4 regions of the Citrobacter farmeri genome follow, and region 3 is predicted to be linked to each of the others. Evidence: predicted binding sites of a transcription regulator. Region 3 holds the regulator's gene; each other region holds the start of a gene.
What was found. The regulator CRP, encoded in region 3, controls carbon source genes, mostly activating them, when cyclic AMP is high. The targets are predictions, from matches to a motif close to ATGTGANNNNNNTCACAT.
Positions count from the first base shown of each region.

Region 1: the regulator CRP is predicted to act here: its motif matches at 3,187-3,204, upstream of cdd (cytidine deaminase).
Region 2: the regulator CRP is predicted to act here: its motif matches at 1,346-1,363, upstream of epd (erythrose-4-phosphate dehydrogenase).
Region 4: the regulator CRP is predicted to act here: its motif matches at 1,686-1,703, upstream of I6L53_RS07425 (mannitol dehydrogenase family protein).

Region 1 is NZ_CP077291.1:1,616,140-1,621,467, reverse strand. It holds gene mhbT (3-hydroxybenzoate transporter MhbT) at 1-876, opposite strand, end outside; gene I6L53_RS07570 (LysR family transcriptional regulator) at 1,003-1,911, shown strand; gene I6L53_RS07565 (CidA/LrgA family protein) at 2,043-2,441, shown strand; gene I6L53_RS07560 (CidB/LrgB family autolysis modulator) at 2,438-3,133, shown strand; gene cdd (cytidine deaminase) at 3,263-4,147, shown strand; gene sanA (outer membrane permeability protein SanA) at 4,363-5,082, shown strand; gene I6L53_RS07545 (DUF2542 family protein) at 5,085-5,324, shown strand.
Region 2 is NZ_CP077291.1:3,958,299-3,963,626, reverse strand. It holds gene I6L53_RS18555 (energy-coupling factor transporter transmembrane component T) at 1-158, opposite strand, end outside; gene I6L53_RS18550 (ECF transporter S component) at 159-737, opposite strand; gene I6L53_RS18545 (PPC domain-containing DNA-binding protein) at 748-1,188, opposite strand; gene epd (erythrose-4-phosphate dehydrogenase) at 1,557-2,576, shown strand; gene pgk (phosphoglycerate kinase) at 2,628-3,791, shown strand; gene fbaA (class II fructose-bisphosphate aldolase) at 3,882-4,961, shown strand; gene I6L53_RS18525 (carbamate kinase) at 5,089-5,328, opposite strand, start outside.
Region 3 is NZ_CP077291.1:4,397,720-4,403,047, reverse strand. It holds gene I6L53_RS20860 (YccS/YhfK family putative transporter) at 1-1,177, opposite strand, end outside; gene crp (cAMP-activated global transcriptional regulator CRP) at 1,229-1,861, opposite strand; gene I6L53_RS20850 (OsmC family protein) at 2,169-2,573, shown strand; gene I6L53_RS20845 (phosphoribulokinase) at 2,621-3,490, opposite strand; gene I6L53_RS20840 (YheU family protein) at 3,545-3,763, opposite strand; gene I6L53_RS20835 (hydrolase) at 3,766-4,782, opposite strand; gene I6L53_RS20830 (ABC transporter ATP-binding protein) at 4,788-5,328, opposite strand, start outside.
Region 4 is NZ_CP077291.1:1,587,071-1,592,398, forward strand. It holds gene I6L53_RS07420 (CobW family GTP-binding protein) at 1-11, opposite strand, end outside; gene I6L53_RS07425 (mannitol dehydrogenase family protein) at 128-1,594, opposite strand; gene uxuA (mannonate dehydratase) at 1,800-2,990, shown strand; gene yeiP (elongation factor P-like protein YeiP) at 3,048-3,620, opposite strand; gene I6L53_RS07440 (YkgJ family cysteine cluster protein) at 3,772-4,026, shown strand; gene setB (sugar efflux transporter SetB) at 4,023-5,204, opposite strand.

The DNA.
Region 1 (5,328 bases), 2.1 Mb from region 3:
GGAAGCCTGTTGCAGGTCAATTCCGCGATGGTGCAACAGCGTCGGCATCCAGCTCGACAGGAGGTAGATGATTAACAGACTCATGAAAAACACCACCCATAACATCAGGGTAATGGGCAACTGGCGACCAACAAACAGTTGGCGAATGCTGCCTTTGGCGATCGCCGCCGCCTCCTGGAGGTAAAACTGCGTATTGTCATAACGTTCGCCAGTGATCGCGCTGACCGTTCTGGCAATGGTTGCCTGCGGTAACTTGCGGCGTACCTGCCAGCGCGGAGATTCCGGCAAGACCGCGAGCAGCACGAAGAACAGCATCAGCGGTAGCACGCCGCCGAGTACCAGGATCCCATGCCAGCCGATGACCGGCACCAACTGCGCGCTGACAATCCCGCCCATGGCGGAACCGAGCGTAAAGCCGCAGAACATCAGGGTAACCAGCGCACCACGGCGGCGGGCAGGCAGGTATTCAGAGGTCATTGTGATGGTATTCGGCATGGCGCCGCCCAGACCCAGGCCGGTCAGAAAGCGCAGGATGACCAGCGTTTGCAGATCCGGTGAAAAGGCGGAAATCAGGCTCAGCGCGCCAAACAGCGCCACGCAAAGCTCAATCACCCGTTTGCGACCGAAGCGGTCAGACAGCGGTCCGCAAAGTAAGGCGCCAGCGGTAAGTCCTAACAGACCCGCGCCGAACAGCGGAGCCAGATCTCCGGCAGTTAACTGCCAGTGGGTACGAATATCGGGTGCAATAAAGCCAATGGCTGCCGTATCAAAACCATCAAGCATGACGACCAGAAAGCAGCAGATGATCACCCGCCACTGAGTCTTGCTGACAGGAGCAGCATCGATAAGGGCTTGTAGTTCACGTCGTTGAGTCATAGTGAATGCCTCGGTGCAGGTAGGGAAAGATGTCGTTTTGTTTTTTGTATGTTACGAGTTTGTAGACCGGGCGATAAAATGTACAATGGCTTTTCATGCAGAGACATAACCTGGAGGTTATCGCTGATGGCAAACTGGGCGCAAAAACTGAAGCTGCATCATTTGCAAATGCTGGTGGCGCTGGGCGAACAAGGGAATCTCACGCACGTCGCGCGGATGATGAATATCACCCAGCCTGCCCTGTCAAAATGGCTGTCACAGCTCGAAGATGAGATGGGGATCACGCTCTTTGAACGTCACAGTAAAGGCCTGCGCCCCTCGGAAGGCGGCAAGTTGCTGCTGCAACATGCTCAGCGTTTAATCAATGACATGGAACGTTCACAGTATGAAATGGCACGCTTTAAAGAAGGCGGTCTGGTAGGAAGCCTGAAAATCGGCTGCTCGCCGGTGGCGACCGACTGTGTGTCGCAGGCGATCCTCAATCTGCTCGTTGAGATGCCGACGCTACATCTCAACATTGAAGAAAAGGTCATGACGCCGCTGCTTCACGACCTGCTTGCCGGTTCCGTGGATGTGGTGGTAGGTCGCGTCGGTGGACGAGCGCTGCAACTCCCGCTCAATTACCAGGTGCTGTATACCGAACCCGTCTGCTTTGTCGCTCGTCCCCACCATCCTCTGGCGAAGTTTGACACCCTGAGCTGGGCTGATCTCGCGCACTGGCGCTGGATTGTCTGGCCGACAGGAACGCCCATTCGCCTGAGTATTGACAACGCACTGGTCGATAACGGGGTGATGCTGCCGGAAAACACCATCGAATCGGCATCAATGAACGTCAGTACCAACCTGCTGCAAAGCAGCGATATGATCTCTATCCTTTCTTTACGGCTGGCACAACGCTATGCCAGCCAGGGACAACTGGTGATCCTGAACCTGCCGAAGATCGAACAGAAAGGGAGCGTGGGTGTGTTCTGGCGCAATAATGAGACGCCGTCCAGTGCGCTGAGTCGTTTCTTACAACTGCTGGCACAAGTTTAACGTCACGTATTGGGGGCATTGCCCAATGTTCCTGTTATCTATCTCCAGTATGCTAAGAATTCATGATGTGATCGATAGCACGTTTTAAAGTTTAATTGTATGATGAATCCGTCGCTTCAAGGAATTACAACATGAGCAAGACACTGAATATCATCTGGCAATACTTACGCGCTTTCGTGCTGATCTATGCCTGTCTGTATGCAGGCATTTTTATTGCGTCCCTGCTACCCGTCGCCATTTCAGGCAGTATCATCGGGATGCTAATCCTGTTCGTACTGCTGGCGCTGCAAATCATTCCGGCGAAATGGGTTAATCCTGGCTGCTATGTGCTGATTCGCTACATGGCGCTGCTGTTTGTACCGATTGGCGTCGGCGTGATGCAGTACTTCGATCTGCTGCGCGCGCAGTTCGGTCCGGTGGTGGTGTCGTGTGCCGTCAGTACGCTGGTGGTTTTTCTGGTGGTGAGCTGGAGTTCACACCTGGTCCACGGTGAACGCAAAGTGGTTGGTCAGAAAGGGTCTAAAGAATGATGTCGTCAATCTGGTGGTCTCTGCCGCTGACGCTGGCGGTTTTTTTCGGCGCGCGCAAACTGGCTGCACGTTTCAAATTTCCGTTACTGAATCCGCTGCTGGTGGCGATGGTGGTGATTATCCCGTTTCTCCTGCTGACCGGTATTTCTTACGACAGCTATTTTAAAGGCAGCGAGGTCTTAAACGATCTGCTGCAACCGGCAGTTGTGGCGCTGGCCTATCCGCTGTATGAACAACTGCATCAGATCCGTGCTCGCTGGAAGTCGATCATTACTATCTGCTTTGTCGGCAGCATTGTCGCGATGGTGACCGGCACCTCGGTAGCGCTGCTGATGGGCGCTACGCCTGAAATCGCCGCCTCTGTCTTACCGAAATCCGTCACCACGCCGATTGCGATGGCCGTTGGCGGCAGCATCGGCGGCATTCCGGCGGTCAGCGCCGTGTGCGTGATTTTCGTCGGTATTCTTGGCGCCGTCTTTGGCCATACGCTGTTAAACGCCATGCGTATTAAGACCAAAGCCGCACGCGGACTGGCGATGGGGACCGCGTCTCACGCCCTCGGCACTGCCCGCTGCGCGGAACTGGATTATCAGGAAGGCGCATTCAGTTCGCTGGCGCTGGTGATTTGCGGGATTATTACCTCACTGATCGCCCCGTTCCTGTTTCCGATTATTCTCGCCGTCATGGGCTAAAATTTGCGATACGTCGCGCATTTTTCATTTAAGTTTCATAAGTTGCACACACAATGAGATTCCGATCACACATATAGCGGTAGCAGGCCCGTACACTACGATCCCAATACATTGTTATGAGGCAACGCCATGCACCCACGTTTTCAAACTGCCTTTAGCCAACTTGCGGATGATCTGCAATCAGCAATGGCGCCCATCCTGGCGGATACGCATTTCCCCGCTTCGCTGACGGCTGAGCAGGTATCAATGCTTAAAAGCGCAACGGGACTGGACGAAGACGCGCTGGCATTCGCGCTGCTACCGCTGGCTGCAGCCTGCGCCTGTACGCCGTTGTCGAACTTCAACGTCGGCGCGATTGCACGCGGCGTGAGCGGAACGTGGTACTTCGGTGCCAACATGGAATTCCTCGGCGCGACCATGCAGCAAACGGTTCATGCTGAACAAAGCGCCATCAGCCATGCCTGGCTGCGTGGCGAGAAAGGCCTCGCGGCGATCACCGTAAACTACACTCCGTGCGGCCACTGCCGTCAGTTTATGAACGAACTGAATAGCGGACTGGATCTGCGCATTCATCTGCCTGGCCGCGAACCGCACACGCTGCGCGACTATTTACCAGACGCGTTTGGGCCAAAAGATCTCGATATCAAGACGCTGCTGATGGACGAACAGGATCACGGTTTTGCCCCTCAGGGCGATGCGCTGACGCAAGCCGCCATCACCGCCGCGAGCCACAGTCATATGCCGTACAGCCAGTCACCGAGCGGTGTGGCGCTGGAGTGTAAAGACGGGCGCATCTTTAGCGGAAGCTATGGCGAGAATGCCGCGTTTAACCCGACACTGCCACCGTTGCAGGGGGCGCTGATCATGCTGAACCTTAACGGCTACGGTTATGCCGATATTCAGCGTGCGGTTCTGGCGGAAAAAGCCGATGCGCCGCTGATCCAGTGGGATGCCACCGCCGCCACGCTGAAAGCGCTGGGCTGCAGCAGCATCGATCGTGTGCTGCTGAGTTAATTGTCTGATGACATCAGTCCGTAGGCCGGAGCAGGCGGTTTAACCGCTGTCCGGCCTAATCGTCTGATAGCGCTACGCTTATCGGGTCGATACTCACTTCGTTCGGTATGACTGCGTATTGCTGAAAATCCCCCCAATCAGACTACTGTTTCTTGCGCTTCGACACCGGGTACAGTAGCCTGATTGAAATTTCATCCAGTGACAGAGTTTTCTTCATGTTAAAGCGCGTACTCTACAGCCTGTTGGTCCTGATCGGCTTGCTGCTGTTGGTCGTGCTGGGTCTTGACCGCTGGATGAGCTGGAAAACCGCTCCCTATATTTACGATGAGCTTCAGGACCTGCCCTACCGCCAGGTTGGCGTGGTACTCGGTACGGCAAAATATTATCGCACCGGGGTCATCAACCAGTATTACCGCTATCGTATTCAGGGCGCACTCAATGCTTACAACAGCGGCAAAGTTAACTACCTGCTGCTCAGCGGCGACAACGCGCTACAAAGCTACAACGAACCGATGACGATGCGCAAAGACCTGATTGCCGCCGGTGTGGATCCTGCCGACATCGTGTTAGATTACGCCGGATTCCGCACGCTCGATTCGATTGTCCGCACCCGAAAAGTCTTCGATACCAATGACTTCATCATCATTACCCAGCGCTTCCACTGCGAGCGCGCGCTGTTTATCGCCCTGCATATGGGCATTCAGGCGCAGTGCTATGCCGTGCCTTCGCCAAAGGATATGTTGACGGTTCGGGTTCGCGAGTTTGGCGCGCGCTTTGGGGCGCTGATCGATCTCTATTTGTTTAAACGTGAACCCCGGTTCCTCGGCCCGTTAGTGCCGATCCCCACCCTGCATCAGGTTCCTGACGATGCTCAGGGATATCCGGCCGTGACGCCAGAGCAACTGCTTGAACTGCAAAAGAAACAAGGAAAATAAGCATGGAAGACAAAACCCTTTTTATCGTGATTGGCGTACTGATGATCGTCGCCTGGACGCTGCGGGAAGGCATTAAAGGGTTACGCTCCGGCGTTGTTGAGAAAACCGTCAAAGGCTCGCAAACGCCACGCTTAATTCAACGTTCCGCGGAGCCTGGCGCTTACTGGAGCTATATTGGCGTTTACTTTGGCCTTTCGGTCGGCGTGCTACTGGTAGGCATCTGGTTGGTTTTTATCAAATAAAAAA
Region 2 (5,328 bases), 440 kb from region 3:
AGCCAGGCCACGTATTTTGCCCGTCGTCGCGTTGACTTCCCCGCCAACAGACTGAGAAAGGTTACCGCGCTGTATACCGGCAGAACGGTCTGCGCGGGAAGAAGCAAGGTGGAACTGGCCGCCAGCGCCCACAATGTCAATGAGGTAAACGGGTGCATTTAACGCACGGCTGACATTGTTGGAAAGTGGCGTGTCGTACGTAACGGCAACTGGCGCAAAAGGGTCCAGACGATAATCGCGGTCAGAATTTTATCGACTAAATTTGCCCCCAGTACGGTAATGGCAACAGACTCCACCAGATTCTGACCAACAGAGTGCATCCAGGCGACAAATAAATCGGCGCCGCTGCCGGTTACGCCGCCAAATAATGTGGTGCGTAATGGCACTGCGACCAGCGTAACGGCCAGGGTAATGACGACTCCACTGGCGATCACTTTTGGCAATGTGCGAAACCAACCGGCCCGTGCCAGCCACCCGGCGACGAGACCGATAACCATCGCCACTGGCGCAAAGGCCGCGGCGATCGGATCGGTTAACAGACCCCAAAGTAAATTTGTCAGCAGGCCAGTCAACATGCCGATGACTGGCCCCAGCAGAACGGCGCTGATCAACGTACCAATAGAGTCGAGAAAAATGGGAAGTTTAAGCATGCTAATAAGCTGACCACCTACCATATTAATCGCGATGGCAATGACAATTAGCACTAAAGACTGGCTGGAAAACGGGCGACGCGCCATAAGTAACCTCTTACTGAGTCGTTGATACACGGGGTGAGATATGCAGTTCGTCATAGCCGGAAAGGAGGCAGGGCTGACGGCTAAACTCCAGTGCTGTGAGTTCGCCAATCACCAGTTCAAGCGTTGTGCGCACGGTACAACCAGGCATCATATGTCCGCCGAGCATCGCGCCTTGCGGATCTGAGACACTCAGGTGCAGATGCTCGCCGGTCAACTCCAGCGTGCCATTCAGTGCAATGACCTCCCATGTTCCCGTCAGCAATGTTGTTGTTTCTTGTCCGGCATAGCGCAGAGCGACATTCGTCAGGCTGCCGGTGCAACCGGCGATCCAGCCGGCGCGTAGCGAGTGCTGTTGAATAAATTCATGGAGTTGGGAAAAAACTTCCAGGCCTGGTTGCAGGCGAAGGGCGTAAAAGCGGGCTTCTGATGCAGGGGGAATTGATGTGGTCATCATTTGCTGGTCTCCGAGACTCGGACGTAGCGTCAATCATATAGACGCTGACGAATGTGCTCTCTGATATAAATCAGGATTTTCGCCACGGCAACGAAAAGATCTTGCTACGCTTATTCGCGATTCTGGAATAAATTCCGTGATAGTGGGGGCGGAAATGTGATGTAGGTCAGATAACTGTCTTCTCCAACTGGACAATCATTCCTTTTATTCCCCGTTTCGCTTATTCTAGCTGAAGCGTTTCAGTCGATTAAATGTTCGACAAATAATCAATCAGTCGCAGTTTGCGACAGGTAAGGTTTCCCTGAACGATGCGCTGGATTACTCTGTCAGCCACATCTGAATCGGGATAGCCTTGCAGGAGATCTATGACCGTACGCGTAGCGATTAATGGCTTCGGTCGCATCGGACGTAATGTGGTTCGTGCTTTATATGAATCCGGACGTCGGGCGGAAATCACCGTGGTGGCAATCAATGAACTGGCGGATGCCTCGGGCATGGCGCATTTATTGAAATATGACACCAGTCATGGACGTTTTGCATGGGACGTTCGCCAGGAGCGCGAGCAGCTCATGGTTGGCGACGACGCGATTCGCATTCTGCATGAGCCCTCGCTTGACGCGCTGCCCTGGCGCGAACTGGGCGTTGATATTGTGCTGGATTGTACGGGCGTCTACGGGAACCGCGAACACGGCGAGGCGCATATCGCCGCCGGCGCGAAGAAAGTGCTCTTTTCACATCCTGGCAGCAACGATCTCGACGCCACCGTGGTATTTGGCGTCAATCAGGATCAACTGCGCGAGGAACACCGCATCGTCTCCAATGCTTCCTGCACCACGAATTGTATTATTCCCATTATCAAATTATTGGATGATGCCTATGGCATAGAATCCGGTACGGTGACTACCATTCACTCCGCGATGCACGATCAGCAGGTTATTGATGCATACCATCCTGACCTGCGTCGTACGCGGGCGGCGAGTCAGTCGATCATTCCGGTGGATACCAAACTGGCGGCTGGCATCACCCGTATTTTCCCGCAGTTTAACGATCGTTTCGAAGCGATTGCGGTGCGGGTACCGACGATAAACGTCACGGCAATCGACTTAAGCGTGACGGTGAAGAAGCCAGTAAAAGCTAATGAAGTCAACCAGTTGCTGCAAAAAGCGGCACAAGGTGCATTTCATGATATAGTTGACTATACGGAATTACCGTTGGTCTCAGTCGATTTTAATCATGACCCGCATAGCGCCATTGTCGATGGTACGCAAACGCGGGTCAGTGGCGCGCACCTTATTAAGACACTGGTCTGGTGTGACAATGAATGGGGCTTTGCTAACAGAATGCTCGACACCACGTTAGCGATGGCTGCAAAAGGTTTCAGGTAGGGCGCGAAGGCGCCTGCAAAACTTTATCAAGAATCAACGAGAGGATTCACCATGTCTGTAATCAAGATGACCGATTTGGATCTTGCTGGTAAACGTGTTTTTATCCGTGCGGATCTGAACGTACCAGTTAAAGAAGGGAAAGTGACCAGCGATGCGCGTATCCGTGCTTCTCTGCCGACCATCGAACTGGCCCTGAAACAGGGTGCTAAAGTCATGGTAACTTCCCACCTGGGTCGTCCTACCGAAGGCGAGTACAACGAAGAATTCTCTCTGCTGCCGGTTGTTAATTACCTGAAAGACAAACTGTCTAACCCGGTTCGCCTGGTAAAAGATTACCTCGACGGCGTTGAAGTGGCTGCGGGTGAACTGGTGGTTCTGGAAAACGTTCGCTTTAACAAAGGCGAGAAGAAAGACGACGAAGCGCTGTCTAAAAAATACGCCGCACTGTGCGACGTGTTCGTGATGGACGCCTTTGGTACGGCTCACCGTGCGCAGGCTTCCACTCACGGTATCGGCAAATTTGCTGACGTCGCGTGTGCCGGTCCGTTGCTGGCAGCAGAACTGGATGCGCTGGGTAAAGCGCTGAAAGAACCGGCTCGTCCGATGGTTGCTATCGTGGGTGGTTCTAAAGTTTCTACCAAACTGACCGTTCTGGACTCACTGTCCAAAATCGCTGACCAACTGATCGTTGGCGGCGGCATCGCGAACACCTTCGTTGCTGCTCAGGGCCACAATGTGGGTAAATCCCTGTACGAAGCCGATCTGGTTGATGAAGCCAAACGTCTGCTGACCACTTGTGATATCCCGGTTCCGACTGATGTTCGCGTTGCGACCGAGTTCTCTGAAAGCGCTGCAGCTACGCTGAAATCTGTAAACGACGTGAAAGAAGACGAGCAGATCCTGGATATCGGCGACGCTTCTGCACAGCAGTTGGCTGAAATCCTGAAGAATGCGAAAACCATTCTGTGGAACGGTCCGGTTGGCGTGTTTGAATTCCCGAACTTCCGTAAAGGGACTGAAATCGTGGCTAACGCGATTGCAGACAGCGACGCGTTTTCTATCGCCGGTGGTGGCGACACTCTGGCTGCTATCGACCTGTTCGGTATTGCTGACAAAATCTCCTACATCTCCACTGGCGGCGGCGCATTCCTCGAATTCGTGGAAGGTAAAGTTCTGCCTGCAGTAGCGATGCTCGAAGAGCGCGCTAAGAAGTAAGACACTCATGGGCAGGGAAACCTGCCCAATTTTCAGCGCGCTTTAGTAGCACGCACCCCTTTCCAAGGCCGAAGATACAGGACTCGTAACATGTCTAAAATTTTTGATTTCGTAAAACCTGGCGTTATCACCGGTGATGACGTACAGAAAGTTTTCCAGGTAGCAAAAGAAAACAACTTCGCTCTGCCAGCAGTTAACTGCGTGGGTACCGACTCTATCAACGCCGTACTGGAAACCGCAGCAAAAGTTAAAGCGCCGGTTATCGTACAGTTCTCCAACGGCGGCGCTGCGTTCATCGCGGGTAAAGGCGTGAAAACTGACGTTCCTCAGGGTGCGGCAATCATGGGCGCGATCTCTGGTGCGCACCACGTACATCAGATGGCTGAGCACTACGGTGTTCCGGTTATCCTGCACACTGACCACTGCGCGAAGAAACTGCTGCCGTGGATCGACGGTCTGCTGGATGCGGGTGAAAAACACTTCGCGGCCACCGGTAAACCTCTGTTCTCTTCTCACATGATCGACCTGTCTGAAGAGTCACTGGAAGAGAACATCGAAATCTGCTCCAAATACCTGGCGCGTATGTCCAAAATGGGCATGACCCTGGAAATCGAACTGGGTTGCACCGGTGGTGAAGAAGATGGTGTGGACAACAGCCACATGGACGCTTCCGCCCTGTACACCCAGCCGGAAGACGTTGATTACGCGTATACCGAGCTGAGCAAAATCAGCCCGCGTTTCACCATCGCTGCGTCCTTCGGTAACGTACACGGCGTTTACAAGCCGGGTAACGTGGTTCTGACCCCAACCATCCTGCGCGACTCTCAGGACTATGTTTCTAAGAAACACAACCTGCCGCACAACAGCCTGAACTTCGTCTTCCACGGTGGTTCCGGTTCTACTGCTCAGGAAATCAAAGACTCCGTAAGCTACGGTGTAATCAAAATGAACATCGATACCGATACCCAATGGGCGACCTGGGAAGGTGTTCTGAACTATTACAAAGCAAACGAAGCTTACCTGCAGGGTCAGTTGGGCAACCCGAAAGGCGAAGATCAGCCGAACAAGAAATACTACGATCCGCGCGTATGGCTGCGTGCTGGCCAGACTTCCATGATCACGCGTCTGGAACAGGCTTTCAAAGAACTGAATGCGATCGACGTTCTGTAATGTCGTCAGCTGATTGTCAAAATGGCTTCCTTCGGGAAGCCTTTTTTTTGCTTTGCTGCCGGAGGATGTTGTAAGCCGGATAAGACATGTTGGCGTTGCTATCCGGCAATAACAAACGGCAGGGCGTTTACTGTGTCACGCAGGTGCCTTTCTCGCCCGTTAATATCTGCGGTGCATCTTTGAGGGCGCCGATAAACGCCGAACTTCCGGTTTGCTTAACAAAATGGATCACTGCTGCCGCTTTTGGTCCCATTGCGCCATCCGGAGCCGCAAAAGGTGCTAACTCTTCTGTTGTCACGTGTCGTAATGCGCGCGCCTGCGGCGTCCCCCAGTGTTCATAGACGGCATCGGCATCGGTCAGGATCAG
Region 3 (5,328 bases):
GGATCCAGTAAGGTTTCGGCAGATGTAACGCCGTTCCCATGAGGCTGGCTATGCTGAGCATGACGCTGATTCGCCCGGCGTTACGCAGCGCCGGAGATTTCAACGAGAGGTAGTTTTTCAGTGCCGGAAGCAAGGGTAACCGACGCTGTTTATCGGCCATCAGATCGCGGGCGTAAAGCGGACGCTGGGTGCGAAGCACGCGGGCGATGCGACTGAAGTGCCAGTAGCAGAACTGTCCGACGGGGTTATCCGGATGCTGATGAGCAATTTTTCCCAGTGCACCAATCTGCTTTTGCATGGTGAACCGCGTCGGTAGTCGGTGATAGAGAATGTCATCTCCCAGTACGCGCAGGCGAGCGGCGACCGTTTGTGCATTCCAGCGAATGACCTGCTCCGCGTGACTGCGCTCGACCAGCTTTTGCACTTCTTCCGGCTGATGCAGGCTGACGGAGATATGTTCCTGCAAATCCAGCGCTTCCTGAAAGGCGCGCAGCATCCGTTTGTAGTCGTTGTTGCGGTGCGCCGATAGCATGTGCATCTGCTGATAGCACTGGGTGATGAGGTCGACGGCTTTCTGCTGGCGAACCAGAAGCGGCGGCAGGGCTTTTTCCGGGTCAGTGTGTTGGGTCAGCATGCTGTATTTGGCTTCGCAGTAATCCGCCAGTTCCCGGTATAACAGGCTTAGTGATTCGCGAAGCGGCTGCTCACGCCAGAGCCAAAACCAGAACCAGTTAAACAGCCCGTACCATAGCGTGCCCAGCGCGTAGATCAGCAGAGGCTCCCAAACCGGCATGTTCCCTGCCAGGCTCAGTGTGAAAATCGCAGCAATCAGTGAGGCCGGGAGCAGGCGGGCGTGAAGAGAGCTCAATTCTGCGGTGACGCCGAGCGTGAGTGTCAGACCGGTCAGGATCAGTGGCAACGGTACCGCCTGCGCCAGCATAAGTTGCATGATTAGGCTACAGCCAGCGAACAGCGATGCACCGATGATCAGGCGTTTGAAAAAGCGTTTGTGCGGAGTATCAAGCCCGGCAATGTTGCAGCAGGCGGGAACGAGAGAGAAAAGCAGGCCCAGATGTAACTGCCCGATGAGCAGGCCAACGGCCACGGGCAAACAGAGCACCAGCGTTTGACGTAGTGCATAGTTGATTTCTGGGTGATAAATCAGTCTGCGCCACATTGGCAAAACAAAAATGACGCGCTACCCGGTAGCGCGTCATTTCCGATGAGATTAACGAGTGCCGTAAACGACGATCGTTTTACCGTGAGCGGAGATCAGGTTCTGATCTTCCAGCATCTTCAGAATACGACCAACGGTTTCGCGAGAGCAGCCAACGATCTGGCCAATCTCCTGGCGAGTGATTTTGATCTGCATACCGTCCGGGTGAGTCATCGCATCAGGCTGTTTCGCCAGATTCAGCAGCGTCTGGGCGATACGACCGGTCACGTCGAGGAAGGCCAGGTTACCGACTTTCTCCGAAGTAACTTGCAGGCGGCGAGCCATTTGGGAAGACAGGCGCATCAGAATATCCGGGTTCACCTGGATCAACTGGCGGAATTTCTTATAGGAAATTTCAGCCACTTCACACGCTGTTTTCGCTCGAACCCATGCGCTACGTTCCTGGCCTTCTTCAAACAGGCCCAGTTCGCCAATGAAATCACCCTGATTCAGATAAGAAAGGATCATTTCTTTTCCTTCCTCATCCTTAATCAACACTGCCACTGAGCCCTTAACGATGTAGTACAACGTTTCTGCTTTTTCACCCTGGTGAATCAGCGTGCTCTTGGACGGGTACTTATGAATGTGGCAATGAGACAAGAACCATTCAAGTGTCGGGTCTGTTTGCGGTTTGCCAAGCACCATGCGCGATTATCCTCTGTTATAAGCTGTCTCCAGAGCCAAAAAAATCCGCTGTCTCTGGGGTTGCAAAAATGTGCTTCCCGCGTCCTGGGAAGAGGCTGTCAAAAACGAACTGCAGCCTTTAATGTGAAGTCCTCTGCATACATGCAGTACATCAATGTATTACTGTAGCATCCTGACTGTTTTAGCATAGCTTTAGCCGTGTGTCTCCTGGTGTCTCGCTTCAGCATGACGGAGGTCGCCTTCCGTTGCGAGAATTGTTATGTACGCGTAATCTGTCAGGAAAATTGACGCACTGGAGTTAAAAAATATGCAAGCGCGTGTTAAATGGGTTGAGGGGTTAACCTTCCTGGGTGAGTCGGCTTCCGGTCACCAGATTTTGATGGACGGTAACTCTGGTGATAAAGCGCCGAGCCCGATGGAAATGGTGTTGATGGCGGCAGGCGGTTGCAGCGCGATTGACGTGGTTTCTATCCTGCAAAAAGGCCGTCAGGATGTGACGAACTGCGAAGTGAAACTGACGTCAGAACGTCGCGAAGAGGCGCCACGCCTGTTCACCCACATCAATCTGCACTTTATCGTTACGGGTCGCGACCTGAAGGATGCCGCCGTTTCGCGTGCGGTCGATCTGTCGGCGGAGAAATATTGCTCCGTGGCGCTGATGCTGGGAAAAGCGGTCAATATTACCCATTCGTATGAAGTGATTGCTGCCTGATGATCATGGCCGGATAACGCCACGTCGCTGTCCGGCAATATCTCACCTTACTCGATTTTCTTTCCTTCCATCAGTCGCTGCACCAGCGGCAACATAATGAGCTCCATGGCCAGCCCCATTTTGCCGCCAGGTACCACCAGTGTATTGATGTGGGAAATAAATGAACCCTGCAACATCGCCAGCAGCCAGGGGAAATCGATCCCTTCCAGATTGCGAAAATGAATCACCACAAAGCTCTCATCCAGTGATGGAATGCCCTTGGCAGCGAACGGGTTTGAGGTGTCAACGGTGGGTACACGCTGAAAGTTAATGTGGGTGCGGGAGAACTGCGGCGTGATGTAGTTGATATAGTCGTCCATCGAACGCACCACTGAATCCATCACCGCCTCACGAGAATGGCCTCGCTCGCTGGTATCACGGATCAGTTTCTGGATCCACTCCAGGTTCACGATGGGAACCACGCCGACCAACAGGTCAACATGGCTTGCAACTTCATGCTGCGGCGTCACGACGCCGCCGTGCAGCCCTTCATAGAACAGCACGTCAGTAGGTTCCGGCAGGGCTTGCCATGGGGTGAAAGTCCCTGGCACCTGGTTCCACGGGACGGCCTCATCGTAGGTATGCAGATATTTGCGCGACTGGCCTTTGCCCGTCTGACCATACTCAATAAATGTCTGTTCCAGCAGACCGAAGTCATTGGCTTCGGGGCCAAAATAGCTGATGTGGCGTCCGGCGTCGCGCGCCTTGCGGATCGCCATATCCATCTCCGGACGGGTATAACGATGAAAACTGTCGCCTTCCACCTCGGCGGCGCGCAGGTTGAGCTGCGCAAAAATTTTACGAAACGCGAGGCTGGTGGTGGTAGTCCCCGCGCCGCTGGATCCTGTTACCGCGATCACCGGATGTTTGGCAGACATGTTAACTCCATCAATAAATTGATTTTTTATTATAGTCGGCCGATAGCGTGCGGGTTATTCGCGAAATTGTTTGCGCGGCATGATGTTGACGGTTTCGTGCAACTCAGACCACACCAGTATCGCTTCTCCACACTGTAACTGGCGTTTAACGTCGGCGACTTTTTGCTCAAGGGTTCGTTCATGTTCACCATAATCGGTGCCTTCGCGCAATACAAAGCTTTCGATCAGATTGTCCAGCGTCTCAGGGGAAAGGTCCTGCCAGGGGATCTGCATAATTATGCCTCCAGATACGGGGTCAGCCAGTCAGGAATGCGCGACTCAAGCCACATTTCTGGCCGACGCAATGTCCCGCCGATAAACCCAACGTGACCACCGTGTTCAGTTAACTGATATTCCACGTGCGGCGGTAAATCTTCCGCTTTGGGGATCACATGATGATCCATAAACGGGTCGTCTTTCGCATGAATGATCAGTGTCGGAATGGCGATGTCGCTGAGCAAGGGCATGGCGCTACACTGACGATAGTAGTCGATAGCATCGGCGAAACCGTGAATTTTGGCGGTGATGAGATCGTCAAACTCGCGGATGCGGCGCAGGGATTTCAATTGCGCCAGACTCACCGGCAGTGAGCCGGGATAGGCCGCCAGCTTGCGTGACGCGTTTGCCTTCAGCAGGTTGAGCAGATAGCGCTGATAAACACGGGAAAAGCCTTTATCCATATGATAGCTGCAGGCTTCCAGTACAAAGGGCGCTGAGACCATGACAGCCGCGTCGAGCGGGATGTTTTTCCCCTCTTTTGCCAGCAGACATGCCAGCACATTTCCTCCGAGCGAATAGCCCACGGCGGCCGTTGGCACCTTGCCAAATTCCCGCTGTAACCAGCCTAAGAACCAGCTCCCGTCTTCGGTTTCACCCGAGTGATAAATGCGATTCAGTCGATTCGGTTCACCGCTGCAGCCGCGAAAGTGCATCACCACGCCAAGCCAGCCACGATTCTTTGCCGCTTCAATCAGACCATGCGCGTATGGGCTGTTCAGACTGCCTTCCAGACCATGAAAAACCACCAGGCGCGGCTTGTGCTTCGCCTGATGTGGATCTTCACTCCATGCCAGATCGACAAAGTCGCCATCGGGTAATTCCAGACGCTGCCAGTGGGCGTCGAAATTCACTTTTCGCCGGATCAAACGCGGCAGCATGGTCTGCAGATGGCAGTTACTGATACCGCGCATCGGGCGAAATTCGTCACTGCTGCCATTCGGCATTTCAGGATCGTGAAGGATTATGTGTGTCATCGCTGTTACTCGCTCAGCATCTGCTCGAGCTGCTCCTGGGCATCCAGCCAGGCCATTTCGCACGCTTCCAGTCCGGCTTTGGCGCTGGCCTGCTGTTGCAGACACTCCGTCAGCTCGGCTTTGCGGCTCTGGTCGTAAAGTTCGCTGTCGCCCAGCTTCTCTTCCGCCAGCGCCAGCTGCGCGTTCAGTTTCTCCATCTCTTTTTCCAGACGGGCGATCTCTTTACGCAGCGGCTGGGTTTGTGTGCGCAGTTCGGCTTCCCGGCGCTTCTGGTCTTTACGCGCCTGTGCGCTGTTGACGTTCTCTTTTGGTGCATCGTCAGGTTGGTTTTCCTGCTTCTGCACATCGCTCAACCACTGCTGATAATCTTCCAGATCGCCATCGAACGGCTCGACCTTGCGGTCATGCACCAGATACAGATCGTCGGTCGTGGAGCGCAGCAAATGGCGGTCGTGCGAGACCACCACCAGTGCGCCTTCAAACTCAATCAACGCTTCGGTCAACGCCTGACGCATATCGAGATCAAGGTGGTTGGTTGGCTCATCG
Region 4 (5,328 bases), 2.1 Mb from region 3:
GTTTTGGTCACGCCTGCTCCAGAATGATGTGCCGTAACGATTACCATTAATCCTGGCGAAAAAAAGCGAAAAAGAGAAGGGCGGGACGAACGAAGACAGGCCCCGTTCGCCTTAATGGCAGAAATTGCTAATTTTTTAGCGTATCAATCACCGCCTGATGCGCGCCGCGTTGCGCGATACGCTGCCAGGCTGCTTCAATCGCCTGGACAAAATCAGGATTATGCGGGAGGTCATTGCCAAAGACTTCCTGTAAGGTGAGTAGAGCCACGACGCGTTGCTCCTCACGACTGGCGGCGACGATTGCGCGGATTTTATCGCTCAGCGGGTCGCGAACGTCGATGGTCGCGCCGGCATCATCGATGCCACTGACGTAGCGCATCCATCCCGCCACACCGAGCGCCAGTAAAGGCCATGCGCTCTCACGCGCCAGATGGAGACGAATACCCGCCAGCATTCGTTGCGGGAGTTTCTGGCTACCGTCCATCGCGATTTGCCAGGTCTTATGCTTCAGCGCCGGATTGGCAAAGCGTTCAATCAGGCTTTGCGCGTAGCCGGTTAAATCCACGTCTGTAATAGTGAGCGTCGGCGCCTGTTCATTCATCATCAGTCGGTACGCGGCTTCGCGAAAGGCGTTGTCCTGCATACACTCGTTAATATGCTGAAACCCTGAAAGATAACCGAGATAGGCGAGAAACGAGTGGCTGCCATTAAGCATGCGCAGTTTCATCTCTTCCCAGGGGCGAACATCGCTGACCATCTGCACGCCTGCGGCTTCCCACGCGGGACGACCGGCGACAAAGTTGTCTTCGATCACCCATTGAATGAACGGTTCACAACTGATGGCGCAAGGATCGGCGACGCCCAGCTCGCGGGTGATTTCAGCCAGAGATTCCTCTGTAGCGGCCGGAACAATACGATCGACCATGGTGGCGGGAAAACTGACGTGTTCACGGATCCAGCTTGCCAGCGCGGGAGCGCGTTTTTCCGCCATCCCCAGTACGGCATTCTTCACTACGTGGCCGTTATCAGGAATGTTGTCGCAGGAGAGCACCGAGAATGGCGCCAGCCCGCGCGCCTGTCGACGTGACAGCGCCTCTACCAGAATACCGGGCGCGGAATGGGGTTCGTCAGGCGACTGCAGGTCGTGAATAATGCGCGGATTCGTCAGGTCCAGCGTACCGGTGGCCGGATCGATGCAATACCCTTTTTCGGTAATGGTCAGTGAGACAATCGCCACCTGGGGTTCGCAGAATTTTTCGATAATCGTGGCGAGCGAGTCGAGCTTTGCGTTCAGGCATTCGTTGACGGCACCGACGATAATCGCCTGATTGCCGTCTGCGCCTTTTTCCAGCACGGTGTATAAATGATCCTGTTCGCGGAGTTGACTCATCAACGTGTCACCGCTGAACAGGCTGATTTCACAAATTCCCCAATCTCCGCCCTGGGCGTTCAGCACCCGATCGGTCAGTAATGCCTGATGCGCACGGTGAAAGGCGCCAAAACCGAAATGCACCATGCGCGTTTTAAGCTGCTGGCGGTCATAGTGAGGCATTTGTACGCCATCCGGCAGTCGTGCTGAGGCAATTGTAGTCATTTATTACACACCTGATTAACCATAAATTAACAACGCCAGTGTAAAGTTATATGACAACAAATTGAATTGGTAAGCCGAATTTATCCAGGGAATGTGAGCTGGATCAATCAATCATGCCCCTTTTATTGATCACTTCGCCGAAGCCTGTATGGTAGTCGTCATTCAGGTAAAGCAATTTGGTATAACAACTTTGTGAGGTAAAGCAATGGAACAAACCTGGCGTTGGTACGGACCTAACGATCCGGTATCACTTGATGATGTGCGTCAGGCTGGCGCGACGGGCGTTGTGACGGCATTGCACCACATTCCGAACGGCGAAGTATGGCCGATTGAAGAGATTACAAAACGTCAGGCTATTCTGGCAGAAAAAGGGTTAACCTGGTCGGTTGTTGAAAGTATTCCGGTTCATGAAGAGATCAAGACCCGCTCCGGTCAGTATCAAACATGGATAGCGAATTATCAGCAGAGCATACGCAACCTCGCGGCCTGCGGCATCGACACTGTCTGCTACAACTTCATGCCGATTCTGGACTGGACGCGTACCGACCTTGAGTACGAATTGCCGGACGGCTCGAAAGCGCTACGTTTCGATCAGATAGCCTTCGCCGCTTTTGAGTTGCATATCCTCAAGCGTGCGGGAGCTGAAGCGGACTACAGCGACGAAGAACAACGTCAGGCATCGGCGTATTTCACTGCGATGAGCGAGGCGGATATCGAAAAATTGACCCGCAATATCATTGCCGGTTTACCTGGTGCGGAAGAGGGGTATACCCTCGATCAATTCCGTGCGCGTCTGGCCGAGTACGACGGTATCAGCAAAGACGATCTGCGCGACAATATGGCAGTGTTCCTGCGTGCGATTGTGCCGGTGGCGGAAGAAGTGGGCGTACGTCTGGCAGTGCATCCGGACGATCCGCCGCGTCCGATTCTCGGGTTACCGCGCATTGTTTCTACCATTGAAGATATGCAGTGGCTGAAAGAGACGGTCGACAGCATCTATAACGGCTTTACTATGTGCACGGGTTCATACGGCGTTCGCGCGGATAACGATCTGGTGAAAATGATCGAAACCTTTGGCGATCGTATCCACTTTACCCACTTGCGTTCGACGTGCCGCGAAGAGAACCCGAAAACCTTCCATGAAGGCGCGCACCTGCAGGGTGATGTGAACATGGTGGCGGTGGTGACGGCGATTCTGACCGAAGAGCAGCGCCGTAAGAAGGCGGGCGATTTACGTCCAATTCCGATGCGTCCCGATCACGGTCATCAGATGCTGGACGATCTGCACAAGAAAACCAATCCGGGCTATTCTGCGATTGGGCGTCTGAAAGGGCTGGCGGAAGTGCGCGGTGTTGAACTGGCGCTGAAAATGACCCAGTTCCGCGACCTGCTGTAAGATCGCAAGTGACAAAAAAGGACAGTTCAGGCTGTCCTTTTTACGTATACGCAAAACTTAATCCGCACGGCCCATATAACGGCGCTCTTCAATATGAATGCGGATTTTTTCACCGGCGCTCAGGTATTCAGGAACCTGAATGACCAGGCCGGTGCTCAGCGTCGCGGGTTTGTTGCGTGCGCTGGCGGAAGCCCCTTTAATGCCAGGAGCGGTTTCCACGATTTCCAGATCCACCGTCTGCGGCAGTTCGAGAGCCAGCAGCTGGCCGTCCCAGGTCAATACCTGCATATCCGGCATTCCGCCTTCCGGGATAAACAGCAGTTCTTCTTCGATCTGATCTTTGGTGAAGGTGTAGGGCGTGTAATCTTCTTTATCCATGAACACATATTCGTTGCCATCGACATAGGAGAAGTCGACGCCACGGCGGCTCAGAGTGACGGTATCCACAATATCGTCACCCTTAAAACGTTCTTCCACTTTCAGACCGGTACGGACATCGGAGAAACGCATTTTGTACAGCGTCGCTGCGCCACGGGCGGTCGGGGACTGAATATCGATATCTTTCACAATCAGCAGCTTGCCGTTGTAATTCAGTACCATACCTTTTTTGATTTCGTTCGCTCTTGGCATCGAAAAGATCCTGTTATAGAGATTAGCTAAATTATCGCGTCAAACTACTCGCGCCGGGTCATTCAGGCAAGCGGAATTCGCACTTTTGCGGGTGCAAAAAAGGTGCTACTGTGCGCGTCTGTCCGGTGGTCACAATAAAGAGAGTCAGACTATGGAATGCCGTCCGGATTGTGGGGCGTGTTGCACCGCGCCATCGATTTCCAGCCCCATCCCCGGCATGCCCGAGGGCAAGCCTGCCAACACGCGGTGTATCCAGCTTGATGAACATCAGCGATGTAAAATTTTCACGTCTCCGCTGCGGCCAAAGGTGTGCTCGGGATTGCTGCCAAGTACCGAAATGTGTGGCGAATCGTCCCATCAGGCAATGACCTGGCTTATTGAACTGGAGGCGCTGACAGCGCCTTAAACATCCTTAATGCGCGTCAGGCAGACCATGGTGGCGATAATCATTACCAGCGCAAACCAGAAAACCGCATGGTAGTTCCAGATTTCAGCGGCAATACCCGCCAGCGATCCGGCAATAATCCAGCCGACGCGGATGGTATTCGTGTAAAGCGTTGTCGCTGAACCTGCCTGACCCGGCATCAGATCCTGAAAATAGAGCATGCCGATCCCACCGAGAATACCGATGTAAATCGCGTTCAGCAGTTGTAAACCCAGCAGCACAGCAGGGGAGTGCGCGACCAGCATGCCTGCATAAAAGCAAAAGCCAGCGGCGACTGCAATGCACATCAGCAGGCGTTTACCCAGACGTTTTGCGAAGTAGCCGGCAATCAGCATCGTCGGGATTTCCAGTCCGGCCGCCGTCCCCATCATCACGCCCGCCAGTTTCTCCGGCAGATGTAGCTCATTAATGATAAACAACGGCATATTAATGATATACAGGCTATTGGTACCCCACATTAATGTGCAAATCGCAAACAGCAGCAGGGTATCCCGACGGTTTCGACGCGGCGCTTCCAGCGTACCGGTTGCCAGAGCGGTTTCTTTACGCATAGACGGTAAGAAAAACCACACCATCGCGCCGCAAACTACAAACGCCACTGCGGCGCTGAGGTACATCACGGTAAAGCTGAAACCCATCGCCAGTGCGTAAGCCAGCGGCGGACCTATCACCCACGCGAGTGAAACCTGGGCACGCAGGATGGAGCTGAACATCACCGCTTCGCGGCCTGTACGATCAGCATGTTCACGGGCCAGAGCAAACATTTGCGGGTTGGCGGTCGAGCCAAAGCTGCTGAGAAATACCCCGATAAACAACAGAATAAAGTAGTTACGATTCCAGGCAAATAACACGCACGCCAGCATGCCCAGCACACAACAGAAGACGATCAGATGTTTGCGATCGCCCTTTTTATCTGAACGTCCCGCCAGAAACTGGCTCACCAGGATGCCTATCACAGCACTACCGGTAAAAAAGAAACCGACCATTCCCGGACGCGCGTGGACTTCATCGGTCAGAAAAAGACTCAGCGTGGGGGTTTGTAGTGCGCCAGCAATACCGGTGAGAAAGGCGACAATAAGGAAGGCCGTAGACGTCAGGTCAAACGTTTTTGGCGAGGCGGCAGCGGGGGTGTTGTGCATGTTCTGGTATCAATAGTGTGATGAGACGCGGAGTTTACGCCGCTTAGTTGAAAATAAACAGATGACTAAATCAAAATCGCCACGAAAAATCAAAATGGCATTTCACTCTGCTAGTGTGCCTGGC